DNA from 4 places in the Parabacteroides sp. D25 genome. Region 4 is predicted to be linked to each of the others. Evidence: riboswitches for the same ligand, from Rfam matches in the RefSeq annotation. Region 4 holds a riboswitch; each other region holds the start of a gene.

Region 1 (4,824 bases), on a different contig from region 4:
GTCTCATCCGGGTTATTGCCATAGATAGCCTCGATCAATTCCGGATCCTTTATTTCTTTCATCTCCCGGATCTTGGAGTCGTTCAATCCATAACCGATCGTCAGCGCTAAGGTGCTTACCGGAGAAAGAGTGACATCAAAATCAAAACCCTTGGAATCTTGTACACCCACCTGTCCGATTACGCTCTTCGTGGTAGTCTCGCCGTTTACCTCCACTTGATAGTTGTTGGTCAACGTAGCCGTACTGTTCATCTTCCGGATATAGAACAAGCTGGCATTGGCGCTTAATATATTGTTCAATTGATATTTAAGACCCACCTCGGCTTGGTATCCTTTCTCCGGCTTAAATACTTCCTCATTGCGAGCAGGCTCGAAACGATTTCCATCACCTCCTACATAAATGACGTTATCTTGATAGAACGTACGGATCGGCTTGAAGAAAGAGGCGAAAGACGCATAAATGGATGTATTCGGATGGGGCAGATAGACCGCTCCGAAACGATAGGTCAACGCCTTATTCTTTATCATATTGAAGCTTGAATGCTCCTCATACTCACGTCGTCCGGTAGGAGTTGTAGCGCTGGCGGACATATAACGGAAAAAGTCGTAACGTAGAGCGGCTAATACCTTCCATTGCTCGTTGAACTCAACCATATCTTGAAGATAAAGGCTGTTGGAATAATGATGCGTAACCGTTGCTTTCGAGAATTTACTGGTCATATATCCCATGCTATGCGGATCATAAACGGATACATGCGAATAAAGGCCGGGACCCTGAACATCATCTCCTAAATTATAGCCCGAATAGCTGGTACGATTCAAGGCGACGAAAGAGTAACCTCCCATATACGTATGCTTTATCTCACCCGTCCTGAATTTACCGCTTAGCTCGAGCGTATTGGTTACCGTCTTGGCTATATGGGAGAAGCGAAGCGGGAAAGAAAGATATACACTGTCCAAACAGATATATTTTTTCTGGCCATTTTTCATATAATAATGATCATAGATCGGATCATCACTTTCGAGATAGTCGAGGGCTTCCGTCCCAAAATAGTTGATATCGTCGTTATTGTAAGAAAGGCGATCTGTTAGTTTCGCACCGTTCCAAAAAGTATGTGTGTACTGCGTTGATATGTTCCAAGCGTGATTCTTCATAAAGTCGGACTCGTTATTGTAGCGAGCCTCACGGTCAAGTCCCGGTAGCATATCATTTTTATGGAGATATAACTGTCCTGTTTGCACATTATATACATCATTTGCCATTAAATCGGGAAGACCGATCTCCGTCCCATAGAAGTCGCGGTTAAAACCTCCACGAACATCTAATATGTCACGTTCCGTCATTTTAGCTTGCAATGCCAGATAACCGGAAAAGCGACGGTTGCCATTATCACGCCAGCCCTCTTGATCGGAAAAGTTGACATTGGCGTAATAATTGACCGGACCGACCAATTTACCGCCCATGCCAAGCGTCGCCTCTTTATTCTCGTAACTACCATAGGCCAATCGGGCGTTAACGCTCTGTTTCTCTGACGGGGATTTACGAACGATATTCAAGGTTCCACCTACGGCTGAATGTCCGTAAAGTACAGAAGCCGGTCCCTTTAATAATTCAATAGACTCGATACAGGATAGATCGGGTACGGGATAAGAGTTGTTTATTGCCGAACGTTCATCGCGGATACCGTCTATCATCATGATAGAATGATCGAAACCACGGATCGACAATTGTTGAAATGCGCCATAAGATGTCTGGAATCGTACGCCCGGCATAAAGCGTACCGCATCTTGGATATTACGGATACCTCGCAACTCCAAACTACTCGCCGTAATGCTATTAATTGAAATAGGAAGATATTTCATAGGTACGTCCAACTTCGTGATTTGTGGACGTGGCTTGCGTGCGGCGGTCGCTACGACTTCTTGAATATTGAATGTCGTATCGGCGAAATTCGTGTACTCATTCTTGTGTTGCGCCTGCATCGTACTGATACATAAGGCTGTCAACGGTAAGATTGTCAAAACTCTTTTCATATATTTAGCATTATAACTGTTTATTGTATGCATGTGAAATCCCTTTCGAAAGAAATTCCATTTTCCTTCGAATGAAAATTTAGTTTCTTTCGGAAGGAATTACTTTTTCTTCCGAAAGGAATAAAACATAGATTTGGAGAACTTTTTTAGTCCTTCTCTACCGCATAAGCTTTCTTCTTATCAACGATATCGATCATCTTATGTTTAGCCATGAAACGGGCATGTTCGATGAAGATCTTCTGAATATCCGGATTCTGTCCCAGACCTTCCATAAATACGCTTACCTCGTAGCCTTTCTTTTCCAATTCCTCTTTCCAATCACCGGCGATATCGTTTTTCGCATGGTCTCCGGCAACAAACATAAATGGCATCAACAAGACTTTCTTCGTTCCATTGGCCTTTACTTGGGCTACCATCGTATCAAAAGTAGGATAGCCCTCGATGGTTCCTACGGAATAATCCTTGAATCCCTTCTCCTTCAACATATAATCCAACATAGCATATTGGGCCGTCGCCGGTGTATAAGTGCCATGGCCTACCAATAAAGTAGCGCCTTCTTTCGCCCCATTTTTTATGATAGCGGCGATTACCGCCTCATAATCCTCCGGTGTATACAATAAAGGATTACCGATACGAATCTCCTTGAAAGAAGATTTCATGGTGGCAACATCCTTACGTAAGGATTCCATCTCGATACCTTCGATTATATTCGTGGATTGGATCAAAATGTGCGTATAACCATCAGCCTTTAACTTTTCCAAGGCTTCGATCGGGTTTAGTTTCTCTATGCCACGAGCTTTTAAGCGGCGCATTACAATGCGAGAAGTCCATGCCTCACGCAACTCAACATCTTTGAAAGCTTCTTTCGCTTTTTGATTGATCGCGTCGATTGTCAAGGCACGGGTATCATCATGGGTTGTTCCAAAATGTACCATCAATAAAGCGGCCTTATCGCCCGGTTGTAAAGAGGCGAATAAATCGGATGCTACAAAATTCTCGCCATCGTGCGCACGACAAACTAGGCTGATGACCAGCAGGAAGAAAGATAGTAAGTGTTTCCTCATCATATGAATATATTAATAATTAGATTACATATCAATCCCACGGAGACAACGTATTATTCCGTCTCCAACATCTTTTAGATATAGGTGATATTTCTATCCTCTTAATTACTCCTAACCCCGGGAGGAATTAATCATTACTTCGCTTGGCAGGTTTCCTGACTGGCTCGGAAAGCAACCTTCCCATCTTTCTTAAGACAGTGGCATAGCAGAACGCTTTCCTTTTCAAGAGCTTCACAGTAGCGGGCACTGTTCCGGATTCTAACCGGATTCCCTTTTATAGAGTTGTCGGTAGACAAACTCTATCACCTAAGCGGTCGCAAATTTATATAAATAATTCCGAAAAGTAACAACATCTTTCAAAGAATCCCTGTTCCAATAGCATCTTTTTTGTTTAACATCAAATAAATAGATATGGAATGGATAACTAATTTACTTCAACATTATCCGGAGCTAGCTATTTTCATAACCTTAGCTCTCGGTTTCTGGATTGGCAAGTTTAAGATAAAGAAGTTCACGCTGGGAACGGTTACCAGCGTATTATTGGTCGGTGTATTGATCGGGCAATTAAAAATCGATATAAGCGGACCGTTAAAGTCCGTCTTTTTCTTGATGTTCCTCTTCGCTGTAGGATATAGCGTTGGGCCACAGTTCTTCCGGGGATTGAAAAAGGAAGGTCTTCCTCAAATGCTTTTCGCCGCCGTCATGTGTATATTTTGTTTGATCGCTCCTTTTTTGTTAGCGAAACTTATGGGATATAACGCAGGCGAGGCCGCAGGATTATTGGCGGGCTCCCAGACGATGTCGGCAGTATTAGGAGTTGCCGAAGATACGATCGGACAGATGAATATTAGCGATACGGATAAAAGCGCTATGGTAAATGTAATGCCCGTGGCCTATGCGGTAACTTATATTTTCGGTACGGCAGGATCCGCATGGTTAGTGAGTGATATCGGGCCACGTCTTTTAGGAGGACTCGACTACGTGAAAAAAGCGTGTAAAGAGCTAGAGGCTAAAATGGGAAATAACGACGAGAGCGAGCAACCGGGCTTTATGCCTGCCGCCCGTCCGGTAACTTTCCGGGCCTATAAGATTAGTAATGAATGGTTCAAGGATGGCAAAAGCGTAAAGCAGTTGGAGGTATATTTAGACCAATTGGGACGGCATTTGTTCGTGGAGCGTGTCCGTATTAATAATGTAGTAACTGATGTTAAACCGGATTTGGTTTTACATACCGGAAATGAGGTTGTCCTAAGCGGTCGCCGGGAATTCGTGATCGGAGAGGAGAACTGGATTGGCGACGAGGTCAATGACATTGAATTGCTCGATTTTCCGGCAGAGACGTTACCCGTACTAGTGATCCATAAGGAATACGTGGGGAAAAAGATCTGCTATTTACGCAATCAATCGTTTATGCATGGTGTTAGCATCAAGTCCGTAAGGCGTGCGGGTATCAATATCCCGGTCTTGGCCGCTACGGTGATAGATTCCGGTGATATGCTGGAATTGGCAGGCATGAAATCAGAGGTAAATAAAGCGGCGACGGCTTTAGGATATCCCGATCGCCCAACCAATCAGACCGATTTGATTTTCGTGGGTATCGGTATTTTCTTAGGGGGAATTTTAGGTTCGCTCGCGATTCATTTCGGGGGTGTCCCGATTAGCCTAAGTACGAGTGGAGGTGCTTTGATAGCCGGGCTCGTCTTTGGATGGCTTCGTTCTAAGCATCC
Region 2 (4,824 bases), on a different contig from region 4:
ACCTTTCATGCCGAAACACGGGCCAAGAGACGGCTCACGTAAAGCGACCACCGCTTTCTTCCCTATTTTATTCAGCCCTAAAGCCAGACCGATCGAAACCGTAGTCTTTCCGATTCCCGCTTTAGTGGGAGTGATAGCGGTCACTAAAATTAAATTATGCTGGTCCATTTGCTTTTTATCGATCAAATGGATAGGAACCTTGGCAATATACCTGCCATAATTTTGTACTTCCTCACGAGGGATACCTAACGTTGTCGCAACTTCCTTAATTTTACGCAAGTCTGTTTCTCTTGCTATCTCAATGTCCGATTTCATGTGCTTTATGTAAGTTTATATAGTTTGAACAAAGTAAATCTAATTTATTATAATAACAAAATGATACGGAACAAGGTTTTCCCCCTTTATGGAATAATAAGATTGTGTTATTTTGATATTTTTGTGCGAAGATGGCGAGGATCTTGCTTTTTGTGATAGCTGTCAGGCTTGAAATTAAACTTTTTGTAAAGTGAGCTTTGCAAAAATCATACGTTTTGCTTGTTGTACTTTTAAAGAATTATAAAATAGTCTTTAAAATTATTCATCTGTAATAATTTGATTAATTTTGTGATGTCACAACGATAAAAAGAAACCTAAAATGGTTTGAGTGTGATAAATTGAAACAGATAAGAGACTAATAACATTAGCAATATAATATGTAAATTTAAGGTTATGTCAACAGTAAGATTTAGTCAGGTTACATTTGCTACTAAATCGTGGGTAGCAGAAGCATGGGAAAAGATGGTAGTGGAATTGTTTAGCGGTCGTGTCGTAGCGGAAGTCAAACAATTGGATGAAGTATGTGAATCAAAGTGGGAAGTAGAATTGAAGAAGCTTCAAAACGAGGTTCATTCTTTATGTCATCATGCGATCCATCAATTGCTCCCGATAGCCGGCTCTTATCAACAGGCGTTACTGGATGACGTTGCCCAAGCCTATACGGTATACGCTCCGGAAGAAGCAGAGTCTATCTTCAACCGGGGAAACCAAGCGATCGAGGATATCAAAGGACATGTATCGGGTATTCGCTACAACGCTTGTAAAATGCGTGAGGCGAACCGTAAAGTAAGCGAGTTGGAAGATATGCACGCAAAAGCGGTCATGTACCATAATTCAGTGAAACCTTATATGGATACACTTCGTTTCCATATCGATCAGCTTAAGCATATATTGCATGTAGCGTAATAAGATGGGCTGTCCGGGTTTGGTTACTCTCCGGGCAGCCTTCTTCTTTTAGCGAGGTTGGATAATCAGTAGGGAGAAATAGGGGAAATCCTTGGAATGTATAGTGGCGATATCAGTAGTATAATATTCTTTTCTTGTTCCTACATTCTCGAAATAATGAAAAACCGCCTTATCCGCATACTGCCGGATACAAGTATGAATAGCCTCTTGGCAACCCGGTAATTTCATGATGACGATGATCATTCCATTTTCTATTTTTGCCGAAAGTTCATCGAACGACGCAGTCCCGGGGATTACGTTAATTTGCTCCTCTTGTTTTACGATATGTATCCCGGCCAAGGCACCTGCCGCTATAAATGCCGGAATTCCTGCGATTCGATCTACCGGGATTCCTGTTTCCTCGAATTTATCGTATACATATTGTATAGATGAATAAAAACCAGCGTCTCCCTCGGCGACGATCACGATTTGTTTCCCTTTCAAATATTCAGCTTGGGCATCCAGAAACAATTCGTTATAAGCGTTTAACGCATCTGTCCGTTCCTTACTCATTGGCAAAATAAACGGATGGATCAAGGATTCGTCTACCTCAATAGCTTTCAATATATCCGTCGCCCGAGATATGATTCCATGCTTGCCTTGTGTAGCAGGACAATAGATAATATCAGCCTTTTGTAATGTTTTAAGCCCTTTCAGCGTAATTAATTCCGGATCACCGGGACCTAATGAGACGAAGTGAATAGGATGATTCATGTGTATCTGTTTTTATTTGAAACGCAAAAGTCCTTAAAATTGTGGATGTATACAAATATTCTTACTACTTTTGTCACTGTAACAGGCTCCGCTTATCTCTTTTTCCGGGAGGCGGATTAAAAGGGAACCGGGTGAGAATCCCGGACAGACCACGCTGCTGTGAACTTTTAAACATTCGGACAATACCTTGGCCACTGGTTTTGTAATCGGGAAGGCGTCCTGAATGGAAGTAAGTCAGAAGACCTGCCGGTTCATAAATAAATGTTGCTGTCCCGTGGAGCAGGACGAGAGTAACTGTCAATGATCAACTGTCAATTAAACAAGGATTATGAATAAGTTTATAGCGGGTGGATGCTTGCTTTTATCGGTATTGACTTTATCATGTACTTCAGGTATCCGTGAAAAAGGAGAAATAGGGAAGACGGCTTCCGTAGAGCAATCTGCGTTCTCGCAAGAGCAGGTTAAGCCTTTATACGCCCAAGGATTCAAGCTTACCTATGCGGATCAATATCTCTTGGCTGATATCCAAGATCCTCAAAATGAGGAAAGCACCACGTTTCATTATGCGTTCGTGAAAAGAGGTGCGAAACCCACGGGGATTCCCGCTGATTATACGGTGATAGAGCTTCCTATCCGAAGCGTTATCTGTATGACTTCCCTGCAATTATCGAACTTTATTAAATTGGGTGCCTTGGATAGGGTCGTTGGGATTACCAGTACACGGCATTTGTTCAATAAAGAGATGAACGAACGCCTGAAAGAAGGTAAAACCGCTAAGATCGGTATCGAGGGGAATTTCGATAACGAGGTTATCATGAGCATGAATCCTGATTTGATCCTTGTATCGCCATTCAAGCGGGGAGGCTATGAGACGCTGAAAGACGTGGGTATTCCCTTGATTCCCCATTTGGGTTATAAGGAGACTACGCCATTGGGACAGGCCGAGTGGATCAAGTTCGTAGGCTTGCTGTTGGGGATAGAGAAAGATGGCAATGAGCGTTTCGCCACCATCGAGAAGAGGTATAATGAATTAAAGGAACTTACGGCGGATGGTAAGGTTAAAAAACGTCCGATCGTTTTTAGTGGCGAGTTACGGGGTGGAAACTGGTATGCCGTAGGAGGAAAGAGCTTCTTAGCGCAACTTTTCAAGGATGCCGGCGCTGATTATTTCTTGAAAGATGATGAGCGATCCGGTGGTGTTACATTAGACTTCGAGACGGTCTATAACCAAGCGGACGACGCTGATTATTGGCGTATCGTGAATAGTTTCCCGGGAACGTTCAGCTATGAGGCATTGAAAGAGCAAGATCCTCGTTATGAGGATTTCCGTGCGTTCCGGGAGAAAGGAATTATCTATTGTAATATGAAGAACACGCCGTTTTATGAGAGTATGCCGACAGAACCGGAGATCGTCCTAGCGGATTTGCTTCATATCTTTCATCCGGATTTATTACCGGATCATGAGTCGGTCTATTATTCTCGACTTAAATAAGGAACACTGATGAGACATTCAAATACCCTATGGATGCTGGCGATTGTCACGGCTATTTTTGTTCTAATCTTTTTGAATTTGGTGTTGGGGTCAGTCTCTATTCCTCTTCAATCGGTTTGGCATATTATCTGGAATTTAGGAAATGAGCCTATTACATGGCAGAATATTATCTGGAAATCCCGACTACCACAGGCATTGACAGCGTTGGTAGCGGGAGCTGGCTTATCCATCAGCGGCTTACAGATGCAAACCGTTTTCCGTAATCCATTGGCCGGACCTTCGGTCTTAGGTATCAGTTCGGGAGCGAGCATGGGTGTCGCTTTCGTGGTGTTGTTAAGCGGTAGTTTAGGGGGCGTTGCCTTGAGTAAACTTGGTTTTATGGGGGAGATCGCCTTATCGATAGCGGCCGTGATCGGTTCCTTATCCGTGATGGCGCTGATCGTGTATGTTTCCCAAAAGGTAAAAGGAAATGTCACGTTGTTGATTATCGGTGTGATGATCGGTTACGTGGCAAACGCCGTGATCGGTGTACTTAAATTCTTTAGCGTCGAGGAGGATATCCGTGCATACGTGATTTGGGGATTGGGTAGTTTCGCCCGTGTTTCCGGTAATCAGATGACGTTGTTCGTGATTCTTATGACAATCTTGATCCCTCTCTCGTTCCTGCTTATCAAGACCATGAACTTGATGCTTCTTGGGGATAGCTACGCACGCAATTTGGGACTTAATATCAAGCGGGCCCGTTTGTTGGTTATCACCTCGGCTGGGGTCCTTACGGCGATTGTCACTGCTTATTGCGGACCTATTATCTTCTTGGGGCTAGCCGTTCCGCATTTATGCCGGGCCATATTTCAAACTTCCGACCATCGGATTTTAATGCCTGCGGTCTTATTCGCCGGTGCGGCGTTGGCGTTGATCTGTAATTTGATCGCCCGTATGCCGGGGTTCGAGGGAGCGTTACCTGTCAACTCGGTAACCGCTTTAGTAGGTGCTCCAGTAGTGGCCTCAGTATTATTTAGAAAACGTAAGAATGAATTGAACGAGTAAGATGAAACAAGATACGATTCATATTAACGGACTTTCGATCGGTTACCATTCTAAGAGTAGTACAAAGCTGGTAGCTAAAGGTATACACTCTACGATCTATAGTGGTGAATTAACCTGTTTGCTGGGTGCTAACGGGGTGGGGAAGTCTACTTTATTGCGCACGTTATCGGCTTTCCAACCTAAATTAGATGGGGAAATATTGGTCCTAGGAAAAGATATAGATACTTATTCCGATAAGGAATTGAGCACCACGATCGGTGTCGTGCTGACCGATAAATGTGAGATCCGGAATATGTTGGTACGGGAATTGG
Region 3 (4,824 bases), on a different contig from region 4:
ACAGGCTCGTATCGACTCTGGTGTTCAGACCATCGTTGGTGTTAACAAATATCGTTTGCCGAAGGAAGATCCGATCGATATCCTTGAGATTGATAATACAGCCGTACGTAACGAGCAGATCGCCGCTTTGAAGGAGTTGCGTGCTAACCGTGACGAAGCCGCTGTTCAAAAAGCTTTGGCTGATATCACGGAGTGCGTGAAGACGAAGAAGGGCAATTTATTAGAGTTGGCTGTTAAGGCTGCCGGCTTGCGTGCGTCATTGGGAGAGATCTCCGATGCTTGCGAGGTGGTTGTAGGTCGTTATAAAGCAATCATTAGAACTATTTCAGGCGTGTATTCATCAGAAACTAAGAAAGACGCAGACTTCCAGAAAGCTTGCGAGCTTTGCGAGCAATTCGCTAAGAAAGAGGGCCGTCAGCCTCGTATCATGATCGCTAAGATGGGTCAGGACGGACATGACCGTGGCGCTAAGGTTGTTGCTACCGGTTATGCTGACTGTGGGTTCGACGTAGATATGGGACCGTTGTTCCAGACTCCGGCCGAGGCTGCCCGTCAAGCTGTAGAGAACGATGTTCACGTAATGGGCGTTTCTTCTTTGGCCGCTGGTCATAAGACGTTGGTTCCGCAGGTTATCGAGGAGTTGAAGAAATTAGGTCGTGAGGATATCATCGTTATCGCTGGTGGTGTAATCCCGGCTCAAGACTATGACTTCTTGTATAAGGCTGGCGTTGCCGCTATCTTTGGCCCGGGTACTTCCGTATCGAAGGCAGCTTGCCAGATCCTAGAGATCTTGTTAGGCGAATAAATAGCATTTAAACCTTACGGTTTTTTAATAAAGAGAGGCTGGACAATTGATTTTGTCCGGCCTTTTTTAGTATTGTATACGGGTTTATGTACTTTTGTAGCGATTATTCAATTAAAAAGGGAAAGAATCATGGGAATCGTTATAGGTATAGACGTGGGAGGTAGCACGACCAAGATCGTCGGTGTGGAGGATAAGAAGATCAAGAACCCGATGTTCGTGAAAGCTACCGATCCGGTAACCTCTTTATTCGGGGCCTTCGGTAAATATATTTATGATAATAACATCTCACTCTCGAATATAGAGAAAGTGATCTTGACGGGTGTAGGTAGCGCCTATATCGATCAACCTTTATATGGCTTACCAACCGCGAAGACGGATGAGTTCCTCGCAAATGGGCTAGGGGCGCAGTATAATACGGGACTGGATAGCCTGTTGGTGGTCAGCATGGGAACGGGTACCTCTTTTGTCAAGGTACAAGGCTCCACGGTCGAGCATATCGGGGGATTGGGTATCGGTGGCGGAACCATCCTCGGCTTGTCTAAGCTATTATTGAAAACGCATGACTTTCACCAAATAGCGTCTTTGGCTGAGCATGGTTCCCTGAATGATATCGACTTGCATATCCGGGATATTACGCCGCATCCGCTACCCGGCCTGCCGCTAGACGTGACAGCCTCTATTTTTGGAAAAGCGGATGCGAACGCTAAGGTTGAGGATATCGCTCTCGGTATCGTTCATATGGTCTTGCAGACTATCGGGCAAGGAGCTGTTTTCGCCTCGTTAAATGGCGATATCAAGAATATCGTGTTGATCGGTAACCTGACTCGCTTGCCGCAATGCCCGGATATTTTCCCCCGTCTGGAGGAGATGTGCGATGTCCATTTCAAGATACCGGAGTATGCCGAGTATCGCACGGCTATCGGGGCGGCTTTATGTTATATCAGGAACCGGGAATATAGGGATATTTTTTGTGGAAAGTGTTAGGCTACATCAAAACTTTATGTATCTTTGCTACATGCTTTGTTCCCTTTCGGCAATCGCCGGATAGGGATTAAAAGGGAATCGGGTGAGAATCCCGGACAGTCCCGCTGCTGTAAGCTTCATAAACGGGTTGAGCAATACTGTTGCCACTGTTCATTCAAGTGAATGGGAAGGCGCTTAAGACCGGAAGTAAGTCAGAAGACCTGCAAGGCGTGTATATTTTCGACGGCTTCGAGGAAAGGCCGGAAGAGAACGCAAGAACCGTATCCGGTTTTTACTATTCTTTATCCAAGGTTTTCTTATCAAGTCGTCTCATGGTTTCGGATAATTATTTTGCCATAATAATTAGGGAAAGAAGCATGAATCTGACCGACGGGATGAGCTCCGTATGTAAGATGCATGCTTTCTTTGAGTTTAAAGGACTGGGGTATTCCGTGAACACTCTATAGAGAATATTTGTTTATTATTAGAAAAGTGCGTTTATTTGCAACGAGTAATTAACAAAAGAAGTATGAATATGAAGAAAATCGTGGGATTTCTTATGGTTGCCTTGTTAGCGTTGATGGCGCTTCCGGCGAACGCTCAGCTTAAATTCGGTATCAAGGGAGGTGTGAATATATCGTCTGTCCATTTCAACTCGGACGTGTTGAAAGCGGATAACGTAACCGGCTTCCAAGTGGGGCCGATGATCGAGACGACTTTGCCGTTGGTGGGTGTCGGGATCGATGCGGCCGTGTTGTATTCGCAAAAAGGTTTGGAGACGACTTCGGTTGGCGGGGTTAAGACTTCGATGAAGACGGATTATATCGATGTTCCGGTCAACTTGAAATGGAAATTCGGCTTACCGATCGTCAAAGCGTATCTGGCAGCCGGTCCGTATATCGGTTTCCGTGTAGGCGGTGATAAATTTTGGGATATCCCGGGTTCCGTAGCGGATCAGGTGAAGGCGAAGAATTTCAGCGCAGGCCTTAACTTCGGTGCCGGCGTGGAGTTGATCAGCCACTTGCAGGTGGGTTTCAATTATGGTCTGGGACTGACTGATAACTATAGCATTGAGAAGGTGAACCTCTCCGACGGTGCCGGAAAGAATCGTGGATGGTCTATCACGGCAGCGATCTTGTTCTAAATAGGTGAAAATAAAATGAGAGAGGCTGGGCTTTAGAAGTCCGGCCTTTTTTGTTATTTTTGGGCTCGTAATGAAACACCTGTTTGAATGAAATATGCGGACGTCATACTTCCCCTTCCTTTGGAGAATAGCTATACCTATCGGATACCCGAAGATCTGGAAAGAGCCGTGACTCCCGGTTGCCGGGTGATCGTGCATTTCGGGAAGAAACGATATTATACGGCCATCGTCATGGAGGTACACGACCGGGAACCGGTATCCGATTTTGAGACGAAGGAGATCTACGCTTTGCTGGATGCCACTCCGGTGCTCCGCCGTCCGCAACTCCGTTTCTGGAAATGGATATCTTCTTATTATATATGTAAGCTGGGCGACGTGTATAAGGCGGCCTTGCCTTCCGGCTTAAAGTTGGAAAGCGAGACGGCGGTTACTTATAATGAGGATTTCGAGGCTACCGCCCCCTTGCGCCCGAACGAGCAAGCGGTACTGGATGCCTTTAGCGGGGTTTTGAAATTGACGATCTCGGAGTTGGAGAAGAAGACCGGTCTCCGAAATGTTGTCCCGATCGTCTCTTCCTTGATGGTGAAAGGGGCGGTCGAGGTGAGCGAGGAGCTAAAGCGAGGATTCGTTCCCAAGACACAGGCGTTTATCCGTTTGGCCGAAGCTTACTGGGATGAGACGAAATTGCAGGCGGTGTTCGAAGAATTGAAAAGGGCGAAGAAGCAAGAGCTTCTGTTGGTCAGCTTCTTGGATTTAAGCCATACCTTGAATCCCGCTTTATCGAAGGAGCTTTCCAAGAAAGAGCTATTGGAACGCAGTGGTTATACCTCTGCGGTATTGGAGGGTCTGCTGAAACGGGGTATCTTGGAGAGTTACGAGAAAGAGGTGGGTCGTTTACAAGTATCCGTCTGCCGCTTGCAAGAGCCGAATCCGCTCAGTCCGGCGCAAGAGAAAGCCTACGGAGAGATCCATGAGGCTTTCAAGACGAAGGAGGTTTGCTTGCTTCATGGCGTGACTTCCAGTGGTAAGACCGAGATATACGTCCGTTTGATCCATGAGGTCTTGCGGCTGGGGCGGCAGGTTTTATATATGTTGCCGGAGATCGCTATCACGACCCAGATCACGGAACGGCTGGCGAAATTATTCGGGGATAAGCTATTGGTCTACCACTCTAAGTTCTCGGACAACGAGCGGGTGGAGGTCTGGAACAAGCTGCTGCATAGCGACGAGCCTATGCTGGTATTGGGGGTCCGTTCTTCCCTCTTCCTTCCGTTTAAGGACTTGGGCTTGATTATCGTGGACGAGGAGCATGAGAATACGTATAAGCAGCAAGACCCGGCACCCCGTTACCATGCCCGTAACGCTGCCATCGTCTTGGCGGGTATGCACGGCGGTAAGACCTTATTGGGTTCCGCCACCCCTTCCATCGACTCTTATTTCAACGCTACGGCGGGGAAATACGGTCTGGTCGAGCTATCCACCCGCTACGGTGATTGCTTGATGCCGGAGATTATTACGGTGGACGTGAAGGAGCTAAAGCGCAAGAAGATTATGAAAGATACCCTTTTCTCCCCCCTGTTGGTGGAGAAGGTGCGGGAGGCTTTATCCCGGGGTGAGCAAGCGATCTTGTTCCAGAACCGCCGGGGATTCGCCCCGATGATCGAGTGTCGGGGGTGCGGGTGGGTGCCTCATTGCGTGAATTGCGACGTTAGCCTTACTTACCACAAGGCGCATAATCAGCTGGTTTGCCATTATTGCGGTTATACTTACCGCTTGCCGCAGGTATGTCCCGAGTGTAAGGGGACGGAGTTCAAGATGCAAGGTTTCGGTACAGAGAAGGTAGAGGAGGAGATCGCTGGGCAATTCCCTGCGGCGAAGGTGGAGCGGCTGGATTTCGATACGGCCCGTACCC
Region 4 (4,824 bases):
TCAATGTATAGGGATATTGCCCATCCGCACGCACGAAATCACCATGTAAGGATGCGCTCCAACGCTTTCCTAATTTTTGATCATAATGCAGCACGGGATTAAAAAGCCCGAAGGAACCTCCCTTAACCTTAAGATAAGTATGAAACGATTTGTCTTTAAACGTGGGCTTTCCGGTTTGTATATTCAAGGCTCCTGCCGAGGCATACACCCTTGCCGTTTGGAAGATGTCATCCGATTGTCCGATCGATAAGGAAACCATCTCCACGTTATCCAACGAGAAACGGCTGATATCGACTTGCCCGCTTTGCGCATCCGTAATCGTCACCCCATCGTAACTGACGGCGGTATGCTTCGCTCCCAAGCTACGTACCGAGACCGTTTTCAATCCTCCGATCCCCCCATAATCCTGTACTGTAACTCCCGAGAAGCGTTTCACGGCCTCGGATAGGTCTTGTACTCCCAAGCGATCGATTCCCGCCCGGTCCATAATTTGCAAAGGCGTACCTTCACGGGTGACCGACGGACGTACCTTCTCCACTACTTCCACCCCGGAAAGCTCGTGATAGGCCGTCGTATCGATCTGTTGACCGAAAGCGACACCCAAAGAAAATAACCATACGCTAAAAACGCACAGACATCTTATAAGATATAAATCTCGCATAATAATTCTTAGGTTTACCAACGTCTTCACCCGAAACGTCGCATAACAAAATCATGGCAGGTTTTCTGGCTCGTCCACCCTCTGTCGGCTACCTTCCCGCCTATCCGATAGGCAGTGGCAACAAGATTTGCCGGGGCTCCAAGGACTTACAGCTACGGGTACAGCTCCGGACTCGCACCGGATTCCCTTTTACTGATTATTATCGGAATCGATAACATCTACACCTTGATTGGCCGCAAAGATACATGTTTACTTTTTGATTAGCAACAAAAAAGCCCCCCGGCGAATCACTTCGGCGGAAGGCTAGGGAGTTTACACTTTTCTAAACATTACTAACAACAAAATATTTATTCTATGTATAAAAGAATAATATCATTAACTGTGCGGTCAACACACGCAAAAACATGGTCAATGGATAAACCGTCGCATATCCAACCGCCGGCGCATCATTTCCTGCCGCCATATTGGAATAGGCTAACGCAGGAGGATCGGTCGTACTTCCCGCAATCAATCCCATCAACGTAAAATAATTCAGTTTATAAAAATACCTTCCCACACAACCGATAATCAGTAGAGGCAATAACGTTATTATAAAACCATAACCGATCCAAGCTACACCACCCTTATTGACTATCGTATCGACAAAACCTTCACCCGCACTCAATCCCACGCAGGCGAGAAACAACGTGATTCCTAATTCCCTCAATAGTAAATTAGAACTTTGCGTGGTATAAGTAACCAATTTATAACGATAACCGAACCGGCTTATCAATATCGCAACGATCAACGGACCTCCCGCTAATCCTAATTTCACCGGTTGAGGAATACCCGGAAAACTAATAGGAAGACTTCCCACGATAATACCCAAAACTATACCAACAAAAATAGTCACCAAATTAGGTTCATTCAAGCGTTTCATTGAATTACCCAGCGTCTCGGCAACTTTCTCCACCGCCAATTCACTACCGACCACTGTCACCCGGTCGCCTATTTGCAAGACCAGATTAGGAGTAGCTACCAACTCCAGCCCCGCACGATTGATCCGAGTCACGTTAATTCCATGTAAACGGCGTAACTGCAAAGCCCCTAATTGCTTACCGTTGATTTCAGACCGGGTAACCAAAATACGCCGGCTGATAAACTGGCTTTCCGCCGGAATCCATTGCTTACGATCCATCTGTATTTCTTGACCGATAAAAGTCTTTATCGCCTCCACGTCATGCTCTGCGGTAATAACAAAAATCTTATCATCCCCATTCAATACCGTGTTCCCCGCCACGATCTCTATCCGATTCGTATCGTTACGTAAAATACGGGAAATAACAAATTCACGGTGTTCCAACAATTTAGATAGCTCACTTACGCTACGACCAAAAATCGCCGGATTCTTCACCACCAAAGAGATAGGTACAGCCTCTCCTCCCGATTCCGTATCCGTCTCTTCTTCCAATTGTTCCGTCTCCTTCGCAAAAGAGATACGGAAAACATAACGGATAAAAATCATCGACAAGATAATGCCGATCACACCTAACGGATAGGCAACCGCATATCCTAAAGCGATCGTTTCATCCGAGATCCCCGTCATATCTGAATAAGCCTGTTGAGCAGCGCCCAATCCCGGTGTATTCGTCACTGCTCCGGATAAGATACCTACCATTGTCGGTATAGGAATGCCTGTAATATAATGTATAATCAAGGCAGTAATCACCCCTAGAAAAACAATACCGCAAGCAAGCATATTCAACGTGATCCCTCCCTTTCGAAACGAAGAGAAAAATCCGGGGCCTACTTGCATACCTACCGAGTAAACAAATAAGATCAAACCAAACTCTCTAAAAAAATGAACGACCGACGGATTCGCCGTAAAACCGAAATGCCCGAGAAAGATCCCGACAAACAGTACCATGGTAATCCCTAAAGAGATACCGAATAGCTTCAGTTTACCAAGCTGGATCCCCAGAGCGATCACAACGGATAACAAAAGGATAGAATGCCCTACCCCTTCTCCCCATAACAATTCATTAATCCATTCCATATCTATTCATGTATATATTAATTTAAGATAAAAAAGTACCTCTGGCGAATCACTTCGGCAGAGATACACATATTGAACATTTAGTATCCCAGTTTAATCTGGCATCCATTCTAACAACATTTACTAATATATTTTCTATTTCTTATGCTGATAATTTAGACAAACTTTCCTCTTCCGGCAAAAGGGTTACCGGCCATTCAAATGTCGCACGACAGTGCGAACAGATCCTTTTCATACGTCTTTGTTCCTTTTAAGATATTGCTTATCTTTTCGTACTGCTTTCCTAATCCCTCGAGCAAAAACAGCCTTTAATGAATGGCAGGTCTTCTGACTGACTCCCATCTTGAAGCCTTCCCGGTCGCTAGAACCAGTGGCGATAGTGTTGTTTCAAGATGTTCTTCGGAGCTTCACAGCAGCGGGACTGTCCGGGATTTACACCCGATTCCCTTTTAATCCACATACCCGAATGGTATATGCGGAACCGATTCGGGAACAAAGATAGCATGTTTTCCGTATATATCATATCTTTTCGCTTTTTTGTTTACTTTTATTATCCAAATAAAAAAATCCCGGGACAAAACAATTGAACCGGGATCTTTTAACCTCTAAGCTATCCTCCCGACAGGAAGAGGCTTTGATTTTCCTTAAATAATAATTACTACAAGGGAATATTTCCATGTTTTTTAGGAGGATTACTCTGGCTCTTATTTTTCGCCATTTCCAACGCCTGAATCAATTTAAAACGTGTGTCTCTAGGTTGTATGACTTCATCTATAAATCCTTGCTCGGCTGCCCGGTAAGGATTTGAGAATTTCTCGGTGTATTCACGAATTGCTTGTTTCTTCTCCTCATCGTTGGCTTTCCGGTATAATATATTCACGGCACCTTCAGCCCCCATCACCGCAATCTCAGCCATCGGATATGCCAAGTTTATATCGGCACCGGTAGGCTTACTTGCCATTACGATATAGGCTCCCCCGTAAGCCTTCCGGGTAATCAACGTGATTTTGGGAACCGTGGCCTCCGCATAAGCGTAGACAATTTTTGCCCCGTGGCGTATAATTCCCGCATGTTCTTGCGTACAGCCCGGCAAGAAGCCCGGCACATCCTCGAACGTGATCAATGGAATATTGAAGCAATCGCAGAAGCGAATGAAACGTGCGGCCTTATCAGAAGCATCGATATCCAAGACTCCCGCTAAAAAGGCAGGTTGGTTCCCTACGATACCTATGGTACGGCCTCCCAAACGAGCGAATCCCACTACAATATTGCGAGCGAAATGAGGCATAATCTCGAAAAAGTAATGATTATCCACTATCGGCTCTATAATATCCTTGATGTCATAAGGGACATTAGGATCTTCCGGAATCACATGCTGCAACGACTCTTCTACCCGACGCACATCGTCAGCACAAGCTATAACTGGAGCGTCTTCCATATTATTAGAAGGCAGGAAACTCAGAAGTTCCCGGATACTCATCAAAGTCTCCTCTTCCGTATCACACACAAAATGTGCGACCCCGCTTTTTCCGCTATGTACCTGCGCCCCGCCCAGCTCTTCCTTATCGATCACCTCGTGAGTCACCGCCTTTACGACATCCGGCCCCGTGATAAACATATGACTTTGCTCTTTGACCATAAAAATAAAATCGGTCAAAGCCGGGGAATAACAAGCGCCCCCCGCACAAGGCCCCAAAATAGCCGATAATTGGGGAACGACTCCCGAGGCCATCGTATTTTGGTAAAAGATAGAAGCATAACCAGCCAAGCTATTCACCCCTTCTTGAATCCGGGCACCCCCCGAGTCATTCAAGGCGATGATCGGCGCTCCGTTCTTTAAGGCTAATTGTTGCACTTTCACGATCTTAGCGGCATTCGTGGCACTCAAGGTCCCACCGTATGCGGTAAAATCATAAGCGTAAACAAATACCAAACGACCATCGATCTTTCCATAACCACTTACCATTCCATCACCGGGAATCTTATTCTTATCCATCCCGAAGTTTGTACACCGATGCACCACGAATTTATCCAGCTCATTGAAAGTCCCTTTATCCAACAGCATCTCGATTCGTTCACGGGCGGTCATACGCCCGCAAGCATGTTGTTTCTCAATGCGATTCAATCC

What was found. A riboswitch is a leader RNA that binds a small molecule or an ion and turns the genes downstream of it on or off. The one in region 4 is predicted to bind cobalamin.
Region 1: another riboswitch for cobalamin. It lies ahead of HMPREF0999_RS11065 (sirohydrochlorin cobaltochelatase); the one in region 4 lies ahead of HMPREF0999_RS05045 (putative transporter).
Region 2: another riboswitch for cobalamin. It lies ahead of HMPREF0999_RS03170 (ABC transporter substrate-binding protein); the one in region 4 lies ahead of HMPREF0999_RS05045 (putative transporter).
Region 3: another riboswitch for cobalamin. It lies ahead of HMPREF0999_RS07585 (porin family protein); the one in region 4 lies ahead of HMPREF0999_RS05045 (putative transporter).

The regions. Positions count from the first base shown of each region.
Region 1 is NZ_JH976503.1:115,047-119,870, forward strand. It holds gene HMPREF0999_RS11060 (TonB-dependent receptor) at 1-2,033, opposite strand, end outside; gene HMPREF0999_RS11065 (sirohydrochlorin cobaltochelatase) at 2,180-3,097, opposite strand; cobalamin riboswitch at 3,225-3,422, opposite strand; gene aspT (aspartate-alanine antiporter) at 3,509-4,824, shown strand, end outside.
Region 2 is NZ_JH976500.1:795,353-800,176, forward strand. It holds gene HMPREF0999_RS03155 (formate--tetrahydrofolate ligase) at 1-315, opposite strand, end outside; gene HMPREF0999_RS03160 (hypothetical protein) at 709-1,221, shown strand; gene HMPREF0999_RS03165 (precorrin-2 C(20)-methyltransferase) at 1,270-1,974, opposite strand; cobalamin riboswitch at 2,041-2,240, shown strand; gene HMPREF0999_RS03170 (ABC transporter substrate-binding protein) at 2,303-3,466, shown strand; gene HMPREF0999_RS03175 (iron ABC transporter permease) at 3,476-4,513, shown strand; gene HMPREF0999_RS03180 (ABC transporter ATP-binding protein) at 4,515-4,824, shown strand, end outside.
Region 3 is NZ_JH976502.1:172,845-177,668, forward strand. It holds gene scpA (methylmalonyl-CoA mutase) at 1-805, shown strand, start outside; gene coaW (type II pantothenate kinase) at 935-1,789, shown strand; cobalamin riboswitch at 1,809-2,012, shown strand; gene HMPREF0999_RS07585 (porin family protein) at 2,304-2,912, shown strand; gene priA (primosomal protein N') at 3,000-4,824, shown strand, end outside.
Region 4 is NZ_JH976501.1:353,880-358,703, reverse strand. It holds gene HMPREF0999_RS05050 (TonB-dependent receptor plug domain-containing protein) at 1-661, opposite strand, end outside; cobalamin riboswitch at 699-904, opposite strand; gene HMPREF0999_RS05045 (putative transporter) at 1,014-2,696, opposite strand; cobalamin riboswitch at 2,996-3,197, opposite strand; gene HMPREF0999_RS05040 (acyl-CoA carboxylase subunit beta) at 3,355-4,824, opposite strand, start outside.